DNA from 2 places in the Clostridium sp. CTA-7 genome. Region 2 is predicted to be linked to the other one. Evidence: a T-box and tRNA genes for the amino acid it is inferred to sense, from the RefSeq annotation. Region 2 holds a T-box; the other holds one or more tRNA genes.
The links. A T-box is a leader RNA that pairs with one kind of tRNA and senses whether it is charged. The one in region 2 lies ahead of metG (methionine--tRNA ligase), so its partner is inferred to be a tRNA-Met.
Positions count from the first base shown of each region.

Region 1: it encodes a tRNA-Met, which carries the amino acid that the T-box ahead of metG (methionine--tRNA ligase) is inferred to sense. The anticodon was not compared.

Region 1 is NZ_BAAAAV010000004.1:429,682-438,215, reverse strand. It holds gene ACYUEX_RS10925 (ABC transporter substrate-binding protein) at 1-385, shown strand, start outside; gene ACYUEX_RS10920 (DUF3867 domain-containing protein) at 557-1,114, shown strand; gene ACYUEX_RS10915 (ABC-F family ATP-binding cassette domain-containing protein) at 1,297-2,853, shown strand; gene ACYUEX_RS10910 (hypothetical protein) at 3,090-3,725, opposite strand; tRNA gene ACYUEX_RS10905 (tRNA-Met) at 3,901-3,976, opposite strand; gene ACYUEX_RS10900 (hypothetical protein) at 4,470-4,631, opposite strand; gene ACYUEX_RS10895 (hypothetical protein) at 5,094-5,753, shown strand; gene ACYUEX_RS10890 (CD3324 family protein) at 6,282-6,569, shown strand; gene ACYUEX_RS10885 (ABC-F family ATP-binding cassette domain-containing protein) at 6,770-8,323, shown strand; gene ACYUEX_RS10880 (ribosomal maturation YjgA family protein) at 8,439-8,534, shown strand, end outside.
Region 2 is NZ_BAAAAV010000006.1:82,914-91,447, reverse strand. It holds gene ACYUEX_RS12630 (Na+/H+ antiporter NhaC family protein) at 1-1,330, shown strand, start outside; gene ACYUEX_RS12625 (DUF5680 domain-containing protein) at 1,464-1,919, opposite strand; gene ACYUEX_RS12620 (aminopeptidase P family protein) at 2,087-3,853, shown strand; gene ACYUEX_RS12615 (FUSC family protein) at 3,911-4,402, opposite strand; gene ACYUEX_RS12610 (FUSC family protein) at 4,430-4,951, opposite strand; gene ACYUEX_RS12605 (hypothetical protein) at 5,203-5,544, shown strand; T-box leader at 5,599-5,838, shown strand; gene metG (methionine--tRNA ligase) at 5,914-7,857, shown strand; gene ACYUEX_RS12595 (DUF2164 family protein) at 7,965-8,192, shown strand; gene ACYUEX_RS12590 (methionine--tRNA ligase) at 8,222-8,534, shown strand, end outside.

The DNA of each region.
Region 1 (8,534 bases), on a different contig from region 2:
AGCATCCATTGCTATGATATGGTCTGGAGAAGGGTTAACTTTAGCCGATGAAAATGAAAATTTAGAGTATGTAATTCCGAAAGAAGGAGCTAATTACTGGTTAGATTCATGGGCAATTCCAACTAATGCAAGTGATAAAGCAACAGCTGAGGAATTTATAAACTTTGTAAGTAAAAAAGATAATGCTTATAAAATAGCAGAGGAGATAGGTTATACAACTCCAAATAAGCTAGCTATGGAGGAGCAATCAGAAGAAGTTAAAAATAATAAAGGTGCTTATATGCCAAAAGAAGTTATGGATAGATGTGAAGTTTATAGGTATTTACCACAAGATCAATTAAGATTATACGAAGAAGTTTGGAATGCTGTTAAAGCTGCAAATTAATTATAAGATATATAACATTTATATGAAATCTATAATACAATAGTAAAAGGATATACTATATTTAATTGTTCTTAAAAAAATATTAATATTGTATTAACCTAATAGAATAAAACTTATAATGGGAGTATAATATTAATAACATCTACTAAAGGTATAGGAGTTGATTATTTTATGGACAGAGTTATAGATTTTAATGAATTAAAAAATAGAGTAAATGATAAAGATATAGATAAATTTGAATCATATATGTATTCTCTTTATTATGATATGTCTTCTGGAAAATTAAATATGGCCGATTTTACAAAAAAGATTATGGCTTATATGGAGGAAAATAACATATCTCAAGATAAGTTCTTGAAAATGCAAACAAAGCTTATGGAAAGATACGGATTTGATGCTTCATCTATTGAAGAGCAGGTAAAGTCATTAGGTCTTAATAATATTATTCCAGGAGCAGGTGATTTTGAAAAGACAAGAAAAACTATGAGCTTTCAAGAGAAGTATAAGGATAGACTAAAAGTTAGTACTGTAAATAGTTATTTTATTAAAAATGAAAAAAATGATGTAAGTATCTTAACAGAAGATATTAATGTAATTTTAAAAAGCTCAGGTAAAATTGATTTAACTGACTTAGAATTAAATGACTTTTTATGTTCTTATAAAAAGCTTGTTGAAAATAATCCTCTTAAAATATCTATCTGCGAAGATATAAAAGAATATGAATACTAAAATTGTTAAAAAAAATCTATTTATTTTGTAGAATTATAGTTTATAATAAATAAGGTGTGATTGGTGTCACATCTTATTTTTGTATGTAAGTTTAAATAAAGATTATATATTTATTTAAAGATAATAAAATTAAATTTGAAATAGGTAAATTTAGAATTAAAACAACAACCAGGAGGATAAAAATGAGCGTTTTAACAGTTAAAGATATGAGTCATGGCTTTGGAGATAGAGCTATTTTTGAAGATGTATCCTTTAGATTATTAAAGGGGGAACACGTTGGTCTTATTGGAGCAAATGGTGAAGGTAAGTCAACATTTATGAATATAGTAACAGATAAGCTTATGCCGGATGAAGGAAAGGTTATTTGGTCTAATAATGTTAGAGTTGGCTATATGGATCAACATGCAGCTTTAGTAAAAGGACAAAGTATAAGAGATGCTTTAAGAGATGCTTTTAAGTATTTATTTGATTTAGAAACAGAAATGAACTCTCTTTATGAAAAAATGGGAGATTGTACTCCAGAAGAACTAGAAAAAATGCTTGAAAGAACAGCAGTTATTCAAGATTTATTAGATCATAATGGTTTTTATGTAATAGATGCAAAGGTAGAAGAAGTGGCTAAAGGTCTTGGACTTTTAGATTTAGGTTTAGATAAAGATGTTGATGATTTATCAGGTGGACAAAGAACAAAGATACTACTTGGAAAGTTATTACTTCAAAATCCAGATATACTACTTTTAGATGAGCCTACTAACTATTTAGATGAAGAACATATAGAATGGCTTAAGAGATATTTAAATAATTATGAAAATGCATTTATATTAATTTCTCACGATATACCATTTTTAAATTCAGTAGTTAACTTAATTTATCATGTTGAAGAAAGAAAGTTAACAAGGTATGTTGGAGATTATTATGAATTTAAGAGATTATATGAAGAAAACAAAAAGAGATTAGAGCAAGCTTATGAAAAGCAACAAAAGGAAATAGCTAGATTGGAAGATTTCGTTGCAAGAAATAAAGCAAATGTTGCTACTGCTAATATGGCTAAATCAAGACAAAAGAAACTTGATAAAATGGAAGTAATAGAACTTTCAAAGGAAAAACCAAAGCCAGAGTTTAACTTTAAAATAGCAAGAACAGCTGGAAAAACAATATTTGAAACTGAAGATTTAGTTATAGGATATGATTCGCCACTAACTAAGCCATTAAACTTATTAATGGAGAGAGGACAAAAAATAGCTTTAGTTGGAGCAAATGGACTTGGTAAATCAACATTACTTAAAAGCTTACTAGGAATACAACAGCCACTATCAGGAAAAGTTCATAGAGGAGACTATCAACATATAGGTTACTTTGAGCAAGAAGATAGATCGGGAAATACAAATACTTGTATAGAAGAAGTGTGGCAAGAGTTTCCAAGTAAAACACAATACGAGATAAGAGCAGCACTTGCTAAATGTGGTTTAACAACAAAGCAATTAGAATCAAAGATTATGGTTTTATCAGGTGGAGAAGCTGCCAAGGTAAGATTATGTAAGATTTTAAATACAGAAACAAATATATTAATCCTAGACGAACCTACAAACCATTTAGATGTAGATGCAAAGGATGAATTAAAAAGAGCATTAAAGGAATACAAAGGATCAATTTTATTAGTATCCCACGAACCAGAATTCTATAGAGATGTAGTTACAGAAATTTGGAATTGTGAGGATTGGACAACTAAAATAGTATAATAGCTTGTTTTAGTACTATTGGATTTAGGATTATAAAGAGTGAACCGTACCTCAAGCAAATGAGATTAATAGACTTAGTTACTGGTGTTACTTGTAGGTGAGCAAATTAGGGAACATGAATGGGTAGATAAGATAATCGAACTATTAAATAATAAAAAATAAGATGCTTATAAAAATTTGATATATGATAAATAAGAAAAGCTTAGTGTTACATCACTAGGCTTTCTTTAGGATATTTATTCGATTACTTTGTTTTCTAAGTTGCTACGTCTACAATCCAGAGGGTTTAAGTTTATGTGATGTACAATTTCAGATTCAGTAGGATTCATTATAAGTTTATCTAAATGAATTCTACCCTGTGGAGTATTTGCGATAACCATGATAACTCCATTCTTCTTATATTGAACCCAGCTAAACTCGTCAGTTATAACAGTATTTAAATCTTCAGAAGAAATTAATGCCCTAGCATGTGGAGTGCCGTATTTATTAGTTAGGATGATAGCAATGGTGTTATCATCAACTTTTTCATATTGATTTTTCTGAGCACTTGGGACTATTTCTAAATTAGATTTTCTGTTATCTAGCATATTTCCATTAATATGTTTAACAGGAGCTTTTGGATTAGCATTTAAAATAACTGTTTGAAGACTTTGTTTTAAATGCTTAGTTCCTTTTGATTTGCTTATATTTTGAATTGTATAAGCATTAAAGTCTTTATTCCATTCAGCAAACCAAGTTCCCATAGATTTTATTCTTTCAACATCGTCAGCATCTATTTGGAAAACTAATTCACTTCCATCTTTCTTTAAAACAGTGGCATAAGCAATGTGTTCTTTAACATCAAATTTATTTTCAAAAGTTTTATAATTCATTAAATATTTACCTTCTTTCATAATGATCTAAATGAAAGTATAACATAGGATGAGTAAATTAGCTCTGTTATCTTTCAATTAATTAACATGATTTAAATAAAATTTTGAGAGAGGATTAACAAATGATTCAGAAGCTTTTAAACAATAAAAAAACCTTACAGTAAGAGTAAGGTTTTGGTTGCGGGAGCAGGACTTGAACCTACGACCTTTGGGTTATGAGCCCAACGAGCTACCAACTGCTCCATCCCGCGGTATTAAGTTTACATATTGGCTTAGCCAACTTGTATTATTAGTATATGCTTAATAAAGATTGATGTCAAAGCGAGATAACATCATATTGTGGAATATGATGACAAGAGATGGCTTAGCATGTCAGATGATATCAAATGCTACGAAATAAGAAAAAGTTAAATTAAGATTTAACACCATAGCTAATGATTTATAATAAATAAAATTCTATTCAAAACCAAATTATATTATATAAAAAAGCAACTTAAATAAATATATTTTAAAATATGCTTTGATTTTATGCTTAGTTATATAAATTTTGCTTAAATAAGATTAATAAATCATTTTCAACATTCACCTCATAATATTAGTTTTTAAAATAGTACATATTTATTTTTGTAAGTCAAATACTTTAAGATAAGTTATGGAATTTGTAGTGAGGATTTGACTACAAAGATTGAATAAAATATAAGAGTTAGTGAAATGCTAACTCTGTTTATTTTTATCTTCTTTCAGTTAATAAAGAGGGTTTGTTGTTACCTGTAGGTGAACTTTTATTTTTATATCATCTTCGGATAGCTCTTCTTTTGGAGTAATTCTAGTAGGAGTAAAGCGGTATAGTGTTAGTGATATAGGTAATAACAAAGCTATAATAATAAATCTTTTTATTTGCTTCATAAAATAAATCATCCTTTAGCTATAATAAAAACATTATATATCTAGTTGAAATAAGTGGTAATCGTAGCCAGTAGAACTCCTAAAAACATAAAGACATATTATTGTGGAAATGGTTGTGAGGAATGGACAACTAAAATAGTATAATGACAACTATTAGATAATTAATAAGAAGTAGCTTCAAGCCTTTATAATATTAAGGCTTGGAGCTTTTTGTTATCATGTAACAATCTTTAATATTTTTTGTCATATTTACTATATACCGGACCTTTTAGGTTATGAGTTAATATGCTTTTGTATAAATAAGCGAATAAAAATAATTAGAGTATAGTTGCATAGAGAAATAAAGTGAAACCAACAAACTGGATTTAATATTAATTTAAATATATAAATGAAAAAATCAATATATACAAAATTTATATAATAATGATATAATTAACTAGACAGGAAAAAGGAGGATGCATGATGAAAAAGAAATTTTTATTGCTAATTATGTCTATTTGTATTTTATCAACAAGTCTAATAGCATGTGGTAAAACAGAGAAAGATCAAAAGAGTGATAATAAACCTAAAGTAGAGGATAAAAAGGATAATTCTTCAGAGAAGGATGGTTCTAAGGATAGTAAATCAGATAATGATAAAGCTGTAGGAGATAGTAAAACACAGGATAGTTCATCTAATGCAAAAGGCAATGTAGCTGATTTAGAAGATTATACAGTAATAGTTGATGTTGAAGAAGGAATTAACTATAAAAAAGGTGATTATTCAGAGGTGGATTTTGCAGTTCAATTATTAAAAGATTTTTTTGCTGGAAAAAATATTGATGATAGAATAGTTAGTGATAATGATGATTATAGTGAGTTAATACCTATTACAGCTGAAGATAAATCAAAATTAGATAAAATGTTGAAGATGACTAGGTTAGAGCTTGATGTTGCTGATGGAAAGAATATTAATGTAGAGCCTTTAAAAATAGAAAAAGATATGACATTAATTGAAAATGCTAATTGTGACTTAAGCATCCAATTAAAGCTAATGCCAGAAGGTAGTGAGAAAGCATATTCAAATATGTATGGTGTAAATATATTTAAAATTAATGGTGAGTATAAAGGTAGAATATCTTAATGTAATATTATATTTTAGAAAATATATCTAATTTATAAAGGGTGAATATATTAAAGGTCAATAAGAGATCGTAAAATTAATACATATTTTGTTTTATAATGATAATATAGGTAGAATTGATCTGCTGAAAAACTAAATAAAATAATCTTAACAAAGATTTAGAGTTAAAACAGCTAATTATAAGGTTGAGAAGCATAAAAGTATTCTTAACCTTTATTTTATGAACAATAACATTGTGATTATAGACATAAAAATAAAATAATATATAAATTGAAGACAGTTCTATGATGAATTTAACTTTATAAGTTAATTGAATTGAGGTATAATCTTACTTATAGGTTATTGTAATTTATAATGAGGTGATTGAAAGTGATTGAAAATAACTGCGCTGTAGTTAGCTCTGCACAACGATTGTAAGACATGAAACAAGTTGTTCAGAGCTGATTTAAAAGATTAATTTGATATATATGTTTTATTAATCGTTGTGCCTTATTTACAAAATAAGTGTAGATAAAGGAGCAATGATTTATGAGATATGAAAAAGCGCAAGATATTCTTCCGGAGAAAATATTGAAAATAGTTCAGGAATATATAGATGGAGAATATCTATATATCCCAAGAAAAGATGAAAATAAAAAGACTTGGGGAGAGAACAGTGGAGCCTTGAAGGAGTTGGATATTAGAAATAGAAAGATTATATGCAAATATAAAGAGGGAACTTCTGTAAAGGAATTATCTACTGCCTTTTATTTAAGCGAGGCTAGTATAAGAAGAATATTGAGATTGTATAAAAATAGGGAAGTATATTCCCCGTGATTATAAGCAGGTAATATGACTTAGGTTATAGGTTGTATCACCTGCTTTTTTGATAGAGATCTTTACAGAAATGTTTATGAACTTGTAGTTTTGATTTAGAACATGCTAAGCTAAAATAGATGATTGTTACGAATGCTTTTCTCTTGAAGCAATGGGAAATAGCAATAGTTAGAAATTAAATAAAAGAGGGGAATTAACAAATGAGTATTTTGAAAGTGACTAACATGTCACAGGGGTTTGGGGATAAACAGATTTTTAATGATGTGTCTTTTAATTTATTAAATGGAGAGCATATTGGTCTAGTTGGTGCTAATGGAGAGGGAAAGACTACCTTCCTAAAGCTGATTACCAATGAAATATTGCCAGATCAAGGAACCATAGAGTGGAACAGAAAGGTTTCAGTTGGCTATATGGATCAAAATGTGAAACTTAGAGATGAGGATACAGTGAGGATGTATTTGCGAACAGCTTTTACAGAGCTTTTTAATATAGAGAAAAATTTAAATAAGATATATGAAAATATGAGTACCATGGCTGGGGAAGAAATGGAGAAGGCCCTTAATAAAATAGGAGTATTACAGGAAACCTTAGAGAAAGGTGAGTTCTATTCCATAGAATCTAAAATAGAAGGAATAGCCACAGGTCTTGGGTTTAAAGATTTACTGGATAGAGGAACCTCGCAATTAAGTGGTGGACAGAGGAGCAAGATATTACTTGGGGAATTGCTCCTAGAAAAACCTGATATTTTGCTTTTGGATGAGCCAACAAATCACTTGGACGAGGAGAATATAGAATGGCTCAAGGGATATTTATCAAACTATGAAAATGCTTTTATAGTAATCTCCCATGATAATACATTTTTAAATAGTGTTATCAATGTAGTTTATCATTTAGAAAATAAAAAATTAACTAGGTATGTGGGCAACTATGAGAAGTTCCTAAAATTGTACGATGAGAGAAAAACACAGATATTAATAGACTATAATAAACAACAGAAGGAGATTGAAAGTCTTGAGGATTATATAAGAAAGAATAAGGTTAGGGCATCTACAGCTGCTATGGCAAAGTCCAGAGAGAAGAAGCTTAATAAAATCCAGAGAATAGAAATAGTAAAAAACAAGCCTAAACCACATTTCATTTTTCAGGAATCTAGCCCTTCTGGAAGTTTAATCTTTGAAACAAAGGATTTAGTCATTGGCTATGAAAGACCATTGACCTCTCCATTAAATTTAAAGATGATGAGTGGGGATAAGATTGCTCTTATAGGTGCTAATGGAATAGGTAAAACTACGCTTTTAAAGAGTTTGATAGGGTTATTGAACCCAATAGACGGAGAGGTAACTCTAGGAGTCCTTCAGAATATCGGTTATTACCAGCAGGAAGTGAAGGAAGAGGTTACAAATAAATCTGTGATAAAAGAATTATGGGATGAGTTTCCCAATGATAGCCAAACTCAGATAAGAACAAAGCTTGCTAGGTGTGGATTAACTAGGGAGCATATTGAAAGTACCATGGATATCTTAAGTGGTGGAGAACAAGCAAAAGTAAGGCTTTGTAAGCTTTTAAATAAGCCGACTAACATTTTGATTCTAGACGAGCCAACAAATCACCTAGATGTTGATGCCAAAGATGAGCTAAAAAGAGCGTTAAAAGAATATAAAGGCAGCATTCTTTTAGTATGCCACGAACCAGAGTTCTACAAAGATGTGGTAACAGATGTGTGGAATTGTGAGAAATGGACAACAAAAGAATAGTAAAGTTTATAAATTTTAAGAGTTAGCTTGTTGCTAGCTCTTTTGGTATAATTAAGAATAGATAGTTAATTGTGTTAAGGGGAAAAAAGTTAATAAGTAGTAACTAGGAGAATATATGAAAATTAATATTAAATACTTAATAGCTTTCATTACTTTATTTTTAATTGAGGTTGGAATTGCACTTTTTATAAATGATAGAATTATTAGGCCA
Region 2 (8,534 bases):
AGAAGCATTAGCAAGAAGGGCTAAGAATGCTAGAAGCACACAATTAGTTACATTATTATTAGGGTTAGCTGTATTTTTTGATGACTATGCAAATTCATTAATAGTTGGTCCTATAATGAAGCCAGTATCAGATAAGATGAAAATATCAAGAGAAAGACTAGCCTTTATAATAGATGCAACAGCAGCACCAATAGCAGGATTAGCTATTGTATCTACTTGGATAGGGTTAGAAGTAGGGCTAATAAATGATGCTTTTATAAATGGAATAGGGCAAGAAGTTGATGCTTTTGGAGTGTTTTTACAAACTATACCATATAGATTTTATAATATACTAATATTAGTATTTGTATTTATTACCTCAGTTTTATTAAAGGATTTTGGTCCTATGTATAAGGCAGAAGTAGAGGCAAGAAAAAGAGGGTTAAACTCTAATGTTGATGAAGTTGCATCAGATTCTAACTTAGATCATTCAGACCTTGAACCAAAGGAAGGTGTAGAGTTAAGTATATGGAATGCTATAATACCAATAGGTGTTTTGGTTATAGCTTCATTAATATGTTTCTATTTTAGTGGTTATACAGTAATAATGGGTGGTGAAGATGTTGCCCTTCAAAATATAATGACTAATTCACCAGTATCATTTAAGGCTATACAAGAAGCATTTAGTGCATCAGATGCATCAGTAGCATTATTCCAATCAGCATTAATAGCAAGTATAGTATCAATTATAATGGGAGTATCTAAGAAAATATTTACTGTTTCTGAAGCTATAGAAACATGGATAGATGGTATGAAACCATTACTTATAACAGGAGTAATTTTATTATTAGCTTGGTCACTAAGTTCTGTAATAAAGGATTTAGGAACTGCTAAATATCTAGTTTCATTACTTTCAGGATCACTACCAAATTTCTTGCTTCCAAGTTTAATATTTACCTTAGGTGCAGTTATTTCTTTTGCAACAGGAACGGCTTATGGAACAATGGGAATACTAATGCCACTTGCAATTCCACTAGCTTATTCAATGAATCCAGATATGAGCTATGTAATAGTTAGTACAAGTGCTGTTTTAACTGGAGCTATTTTTGGAGATCACTGTTCACCAATATCAGATACTACAATACTTTCATCAATGGGAGCAGGTTGTAATCATATTGCTCATGTTAACACTCAAATGTGGTATTCACTATTTATAGCTGCAATTACAATTTTATTTGGATATATTCCAGCGGGTTTTGGATTAGCTTGGTATATTGTACTACCTATATCTATATTAGCAGTATATGTAGGAATCCAAATATTGGGTAAGAGTGTAGAAGAAGCAAAATAATAATAAGATATATTTAGGTTATAATTATTAATGGATAGTTATATATACTTATAACTATTAAGAGTATGAAAAGAAGCTTTACAAATAAATTTAGTTATTTGTAAAGCTTCTTTTACTTTAAAACAAATGATATTTATTTTAGACTTCCACCATGAAAGTAGAGCTTAAATATTTCAATTCCATTATGTGATATTGATTCAACTCCATTAAAAGAAGCTAAATCACCATCCCAATTGCATTGATATGTAAAATCATCTTCTTTAAAATATTTAGGTCCTCTAAACGGACAATCATCGGATACATTTTTTAAAGATTTCTTTAAAAAATTATTAAATCCTGAAGGTAATTCATCAACAAGAACTTGTCCTTTATAATTCATTCCCCAGGAAACTTTTTCATTTTCCCAAACTAATTCCTCTCCTATAAATTCTCTATCACCTAGATGGCTATCTAGATAATAGTAATTAAATTTTTTATAGGCATAATCCTTTGAGTTTGGCCTAGAAGGTGTTTCTTTTTTAGCACCTGAAGCATAAGTATTTTTCTTCGCTTCAATTATAAATTTTTTAAATTTTAATAAGTCTCCCATGTAAGCTCCCCCTTTTTTATACATCATTTAGATTATATATAAAAAACTTAGGTAAATCAACGAGTTTTCAGAAAATATAATATATTTAGAATTAAATGAATATATGGAATCTCATAAAGTATATAGGGTATAATTATAAATATAAAATTATTAAGGGGGCATTTAATATGAGCAATTTAGCTAAACTTAGGGAAGTAATGAAAATAAAGAATATTGACTACTATATTATTCCAAGTAGTGATTCTCATCAAAGTGAATATGTATCTGACTATTTTAAAGGAAGAGAGTTTATATCAGGTTTTACTGGCTCAGCGGGTACTCTTTTAGTGGGGTTAAGCTCTGCTTATTTATGGACTGATGGAAGGTACTTTATTCAGGCTGATAAAGAATTAATTGGAAGTGGAATATCACTTATGAAAATGAGGACAATAGGATATCCAACTATTGAAGAGTGGATTGAAAAAAATATTAAATCAGGAGAAGTGTTGGGATTTGATGGAAGATTATTTTCGGTAAATCAATATAAGAGCTTTTTAAAGATAGCAAAAAATGTTGGATTCCATATAAATATGGATAATGATTTGTTAAAAGAAGTTTGGTTAACAAGAAGCGAACTTCCTAAAAATAAAATATTTATACATGATGAGGTATATTCAGGTAAGTCTTCTTCAAAGAAGTTAGAAGAAGTGAGAAGCCATATGGAAGAAAAAAAGGCCAAAAATTATATAATATCATCTTTAGATGATATAGCCTGGTTATGCAATATAAGAGGAAATGATGTTAAGTTTAATCCTGTAGCACTTTCATACATTATTGTTAATGAAAAGTATGCTAATTTATATATAGATAAGCAAAAGGTTGATGATATAACAAAGGAAAGTTTAATATCTCAGGGATTTAACATATATGATTATGATGAAATAGGAAATCATGTTAAATTAATAAATGAAACAACTATAATAGATCCTAATAAATTGAATGCTAAAATATATTCATGTTTAAGTAAAGATATAGAAATAATAGATGAAGTTAATATAACAACAAGACTAAAGGCAATAAAAAATGAAGTTGAAATAAACAATATAGAGAATTCTCAAGTTAGAGATGGTGTTGCCATGGTTAGATTTATAAAATGGCTAAAGGATAGTATAGAAAAAGAGAAAATAACAGAAATATCTGCAAGCAAAAAATTAACTAGCCTTAGAGCACAAGGAGAAAATTATAAAGGAGATAGCTTTGGTACTATAGCTGGGTATAAGGAGCATGCAGCAATGATGCATTATTCAGCAACGGAAGCAACTGATTATGAATTAAGACAAGAAGGTATGTTTCTTGTGGATTCTGGCGGACAATACCTTGATGGAACAACAGATATAACAAGAACTTTCATTTTAGGAAAGATATCTGAAGAAGAAAAAAGAGATTTCACATTGGTATTAAAAGGGCATATAGCTTTATGCAAAGCTATGTTTTTAAAGGGTTCCACTGGAATGAACTTAGATATATTAGCAAGAAGACCTCTTTGGGAATACGGTATTGACTACAAGTGTGGAACAGGTCATGGAGTTGGATATTTCCTAAATGTACATGAGGGACCACAAGGAATAAGGCCAGAGGGAAACACAACGGTATTAGAGCCTGGTATGATAATAACTAATGAACCAGGAGTGTACAAAGAGGGAAAGCATGGAATAAGGATAGAAAATACTCTTTTAGTAGTTAAAGATATTAAATCAGAAGAATTTGGTGAGTTTTATAAATTTAAAACTATATCATATTGTCCTATAGATTTAAATGGAGTAGCTATAGAGATGCTAACATCAGAAGAAAAAGTATGGCTAAATAATTACCATAAGACTGTATTTGAAAAGTTAAATCAATATTTAAATAAAGAAGAGATAGATTTCTTAAAGAATGAAACTAGAGAAATATAATAATTGAAAATAAAAAATGGACAATTTCCAATTGTCCATTTTTTATTAAATTATATACTATTCTTTTGGTGGAACTATAAACTTATTAACTAGTAAAGCTATAAAAATACCAAAAAGAGTTTCTACAGTTCTATTAACTGCATAAAAAATTGGATCAGAAAAGGCATGAATAGTTGTTACACCAAGAAAGGCTATGCAAGATACATTAATTGCTCCTGGCTTCTTTATTAAGTTACATGAGTATATAACTGCTATTATACCTATAGCTATAGTAAAGTAAATCAATAATTTGCTTAAAATGTCGGATTCAATATTAAACTTGAAATATCTACACAGAATTAAAAATAATAATCCTATAGCTGCTCCAACTATTGTTCCAACACCCCTATTTATGGCCATTTTAACTGAGTTTGAAACAGTACTCTGAAGACAGATAACAGCAGTTAAGCAAGCAAAAAATGGCTCGTGGGGAAATAGCAATAAACATAAAAATACTGAAATTGCAGTTTTAATAGTTCTAAGTCCAACTTTAGGGATAGTAAAGTTCATATGTTGTTCTCCTTAATATTTATAATATCATTTGATTTCATTAGTTTTATCATCTTCTGATGAATTAATTTCATTAGTTTTATTATATTCTGGTGGGTTAATGTATTTATTAATAACAATTGCAATCATTATTCCAAAAGCTGTCTCTATAGTTCTTCTAAAAGAGTAAATTAATGGACTATCATAATTAGGTGATATAATAATACCAATTAAAACAATAGAAGCAATAGAACAGGCAGCTGGCTTTTTTACTAGATTACACAAATAAATAATTAAAGATACACCAATTGCAGCTATTATTGCAGAGAATGATGATAAATTAAATTTATTTATTGTAAAAAGTAAAAGAACGCCTAGAATACCACCGAGTAATGTACCTATTAATCTATTAAGGCCTGTTTTAACTGAGTTTTCTACTGTGTCTTGTACACAGATTACAGCTGCAATTGCAGCAAAAAGAGAATTCGGCCAAAATATTAGGCAAATTAAAACAGAAAGAGCTGTTTTAATATTTCTATAACCAATATGAGGTAAGTCAAATTTTCTCACAGTATCAACTCCAATCTTTTTTATAATATTATAGCATATAACTTATATAAGGTTAGTGTTATAAATATGACTTAAAATTATAAGACTATATGAAATAGTACATATTTTTAATTTGAGGATTATATTTATAGGTATGTGGTTACTAATTAATTTTAATTAGTAACCACATACTTATAAATATATATTGCAGATATAGTTATTACTATTATAAAATATAAATATTACAAATATGTTTAATAAGGATTGATTATATGAGTTTTTGGGTTTATTTAGTATTAACAGAAATAATACCATTAGGTTTGTTTATTGTAGGAGGATTGTACGAATCAAAATCTACAAAATATCCAGATATGAAAATAGGATATAAAAATAAATATTCAACACAAAGTAGCTTAGCATGGGAATATTCAAATAAGTTAGTGGCTAAGTTAAATGGATCTGTAGGAACATTACTATTTATAGTTAATGCAGTATTATTATTTATAATTGGAGAAAGTGCTTTTACTTTTTTATTAGCATTTAATTTATTTATGGTTGTTTTATCAAGATTGATGATAGATAATATAATAAAGAAAAAGTTTGATAAAGAGTGAATTGTTAAAAATAATTGACAGTATTTTTAATATAGAATATCATAATAATAAATGGAAAATGCAGTGAAGAGAAGAGTAGTGAAGAAATATAGTCTAAAAGAGAACTAGGTAAGGTGAAAGCTAGTGACAGTAATCTTCATGAATATGGACTTGGAGCAGATTCTTTGAGCTTATTAAGTTAGAGGAATACGGTAGCAACCGTTATATTGCAAGGTGAATAAATTTCACCTATTGAGATATTTATTGCGAAATAAGTATGAAATAGAGTGGTAACACGTATAATACGTCTCTATATAGGTCTTAATATACCTATATAGAGATTTTTTTTATTATTATAAAGAAGAAACCATGTTAGGGAGGAGAAAAGATATGTGTAAAAAGACATATTATATAACTACACCAATTTACTATCCATCAACTAAGCTTCATATTGGAAATACTTATACTACTGTAGCAGCTGATGCTCTTGCAAGATATAAGAGATTAACTGGATATGATGTAATGTTTTTAACTGGAACAGATGAACACGGTCAAAAGATACAAAGAATAGCAGAAGAAAAAGGTATAACACCAAAAGAGCATGTAGATGAAATAGTGGCAGGAATAAAAGATCTATGGAAAATGATGAATATCAATTATGATAAATTTATAAGAACAACTGATGATTACCATATAAAAGCTGTTCAAGATATCTTCAAAAAATTATATGATAAAGGAGATATATATAAATCATCATATGAAGGACTATACTGTACTCCATGTGAATCTTTCTGGACAGAAACTCAATTAGTTAATGGAAACTGCCCAGATTGCGGTAGACCAGTAGAAAAGTCAAAGGAAGAAGCATACTTCTTCAAAATGAGTAATTATGCTGATAAATTAATGGAATATATAGAGTCTCATCCAGAGTTTATACAACCAGAATCAAGAAAAAATGAAATGGTTAATAACTTTTTAAAACCAGGTCTTCAAGATCTTTGTGTTTCAAGAACTAGCTTCAATTGGGGCGTTCCTGTAACGTTTGATGAGGGACACGTTGTATATGTATGGATAGATGCTCTTTCAAACTATATTACAGCATTAGGTTATGGAAGTGAAAATAAAGACTTATATGATAAATATTGGCCAGCAGATGTACATTTAATTGGTAAGGATATTTTAAGATTCCATACTATTTATTGGCCAATTATGCTAATGGCTTTAGATTTACCATTACCAAAGCAAGTATTTGGTCATGGATGGTTACTTGTTGATGGTGGAAAGATGTCAAAATCTAAAGGCAATGTTGTTGACCCAGTAACATTAGTGGAACATTTTGGAGTAGATGCAGTTAGATATTATCTATTAAGAGAAATACCATTTGGATCAGATGGATTATTTAATAATGAAATATTTATAAAAAAGATAAACTCAGATCTTTGTAATGATTTAGGAAACCTTCTTTCAAGAACAGTAGCTATGATTGAAAAGTATTTTGATGGAGCTATACCAGAAAATTCAAGCAAAGAAGCTATTGATGATGAATTAATAAGCTTAGCTTTAGAAACTACAAATAAAGTTAATAAAGCTATAGATGACTTAAGAATTCCAGAAGCTCTAGAATATATATTTGATTTAATAGGAAGAGCAAATAAATATATAGATGAAACAACTCCTTGGATATTAGCTAAGGATGAAGAAAAGAAGGGAAGATTAGGTACTGTATTATATAACTTGGTAGAAAGTTTAAGATTTGCATCAGTTTTATTATCTGCATTCTTACCAGATACAAGCAAGAAGATAAATGAACAAATAAATACAACTAATATTTCTTTTGAATCCTTAAGTAGCTTTAATGGTACTGTTGTAGGAACTAAGGTTCAAAAAGGTGAGGCTTTATTCCCAAGAATAGATGTTGATAAGAAGCTAGCAGAATTGGATGCCTTAAGAGAAGCTCAGTTAGCAGAAAATAAAAAAGATGAAAAAAGAGAAATTACTCCAATAAAAGAAGAAATCACAATAGAGGATTTTGAAAAAATAGATTTAAGAGTAGTAAAAGTATTAGCTTGTGAACCGATAAAAAAAGCTAAGAAGTTACTAAAATTAAAGGTAGATTTAAATGGAGAAGAAAGACAGGTAGTTTCAGGAATAGCACAATACTACAAGCCTGAAGATTTAGTAGGAAAATATGTAGTATTAGTAGCTAACTTAAAACCGGTAACATTAAGAGGTGAGTTATCACAAGGAATGATATTAGCAGCATCAACAGATGATGATAGTTTGTTAAAGGTAGTAAATCCAGGAGAATTACCAACTGGAAGCCAAGTAAGATAAATCTTTATAATTTAATTAAGTTTATTTTAAAAATCAGGATAAAGGAGGATAGGGGAACCTATCCTCAAATTTTTATAAAAAAACAATTATAATAAGGAGACATTGATATGAAAAAAATATTCGATATATCTAAAGAAAAAAGAGAAGCTTTAAAGAATGAAATAAAAACCTATTTCTATGAAGAAAGAGATGAGGAATTAGGTGATTTAGCATCAAATATGATACTGGATTTCTTTATGGATAAATTAGCAGTAGAATTTTATAATCAGGGGATAGAAGACTCTTATAAATATATTATAGATAGAGCAGAAGATTTACTTGGAATACAAAAATAAAGCAATAAGAAAATAGTGAGGGGACATTTATGAATATTATTATAGGAAATGCATGGCCATATGCAAATGGACCACTACATTTAGGAAGAATAGCAGTATTACTCCCAGGAGATATTATTGCAAGATATCATAGGCTTATGGGAGATGATGTTGTGTTCTTGTCAGGAACAGACTGTCACGGGACTCCTGTAACTATGAGAGCTAAAGAAGAGGGAATAACCCCTATGGATGCTGTAGTTAAGTATCATAATGAATTTAAAAAGTGTTTTGATGACTTAGGATTTTCTTTTGATATATTTGCTAAAACTCACTCTACCTATCATGAGAATAAGGTTAAAGAGT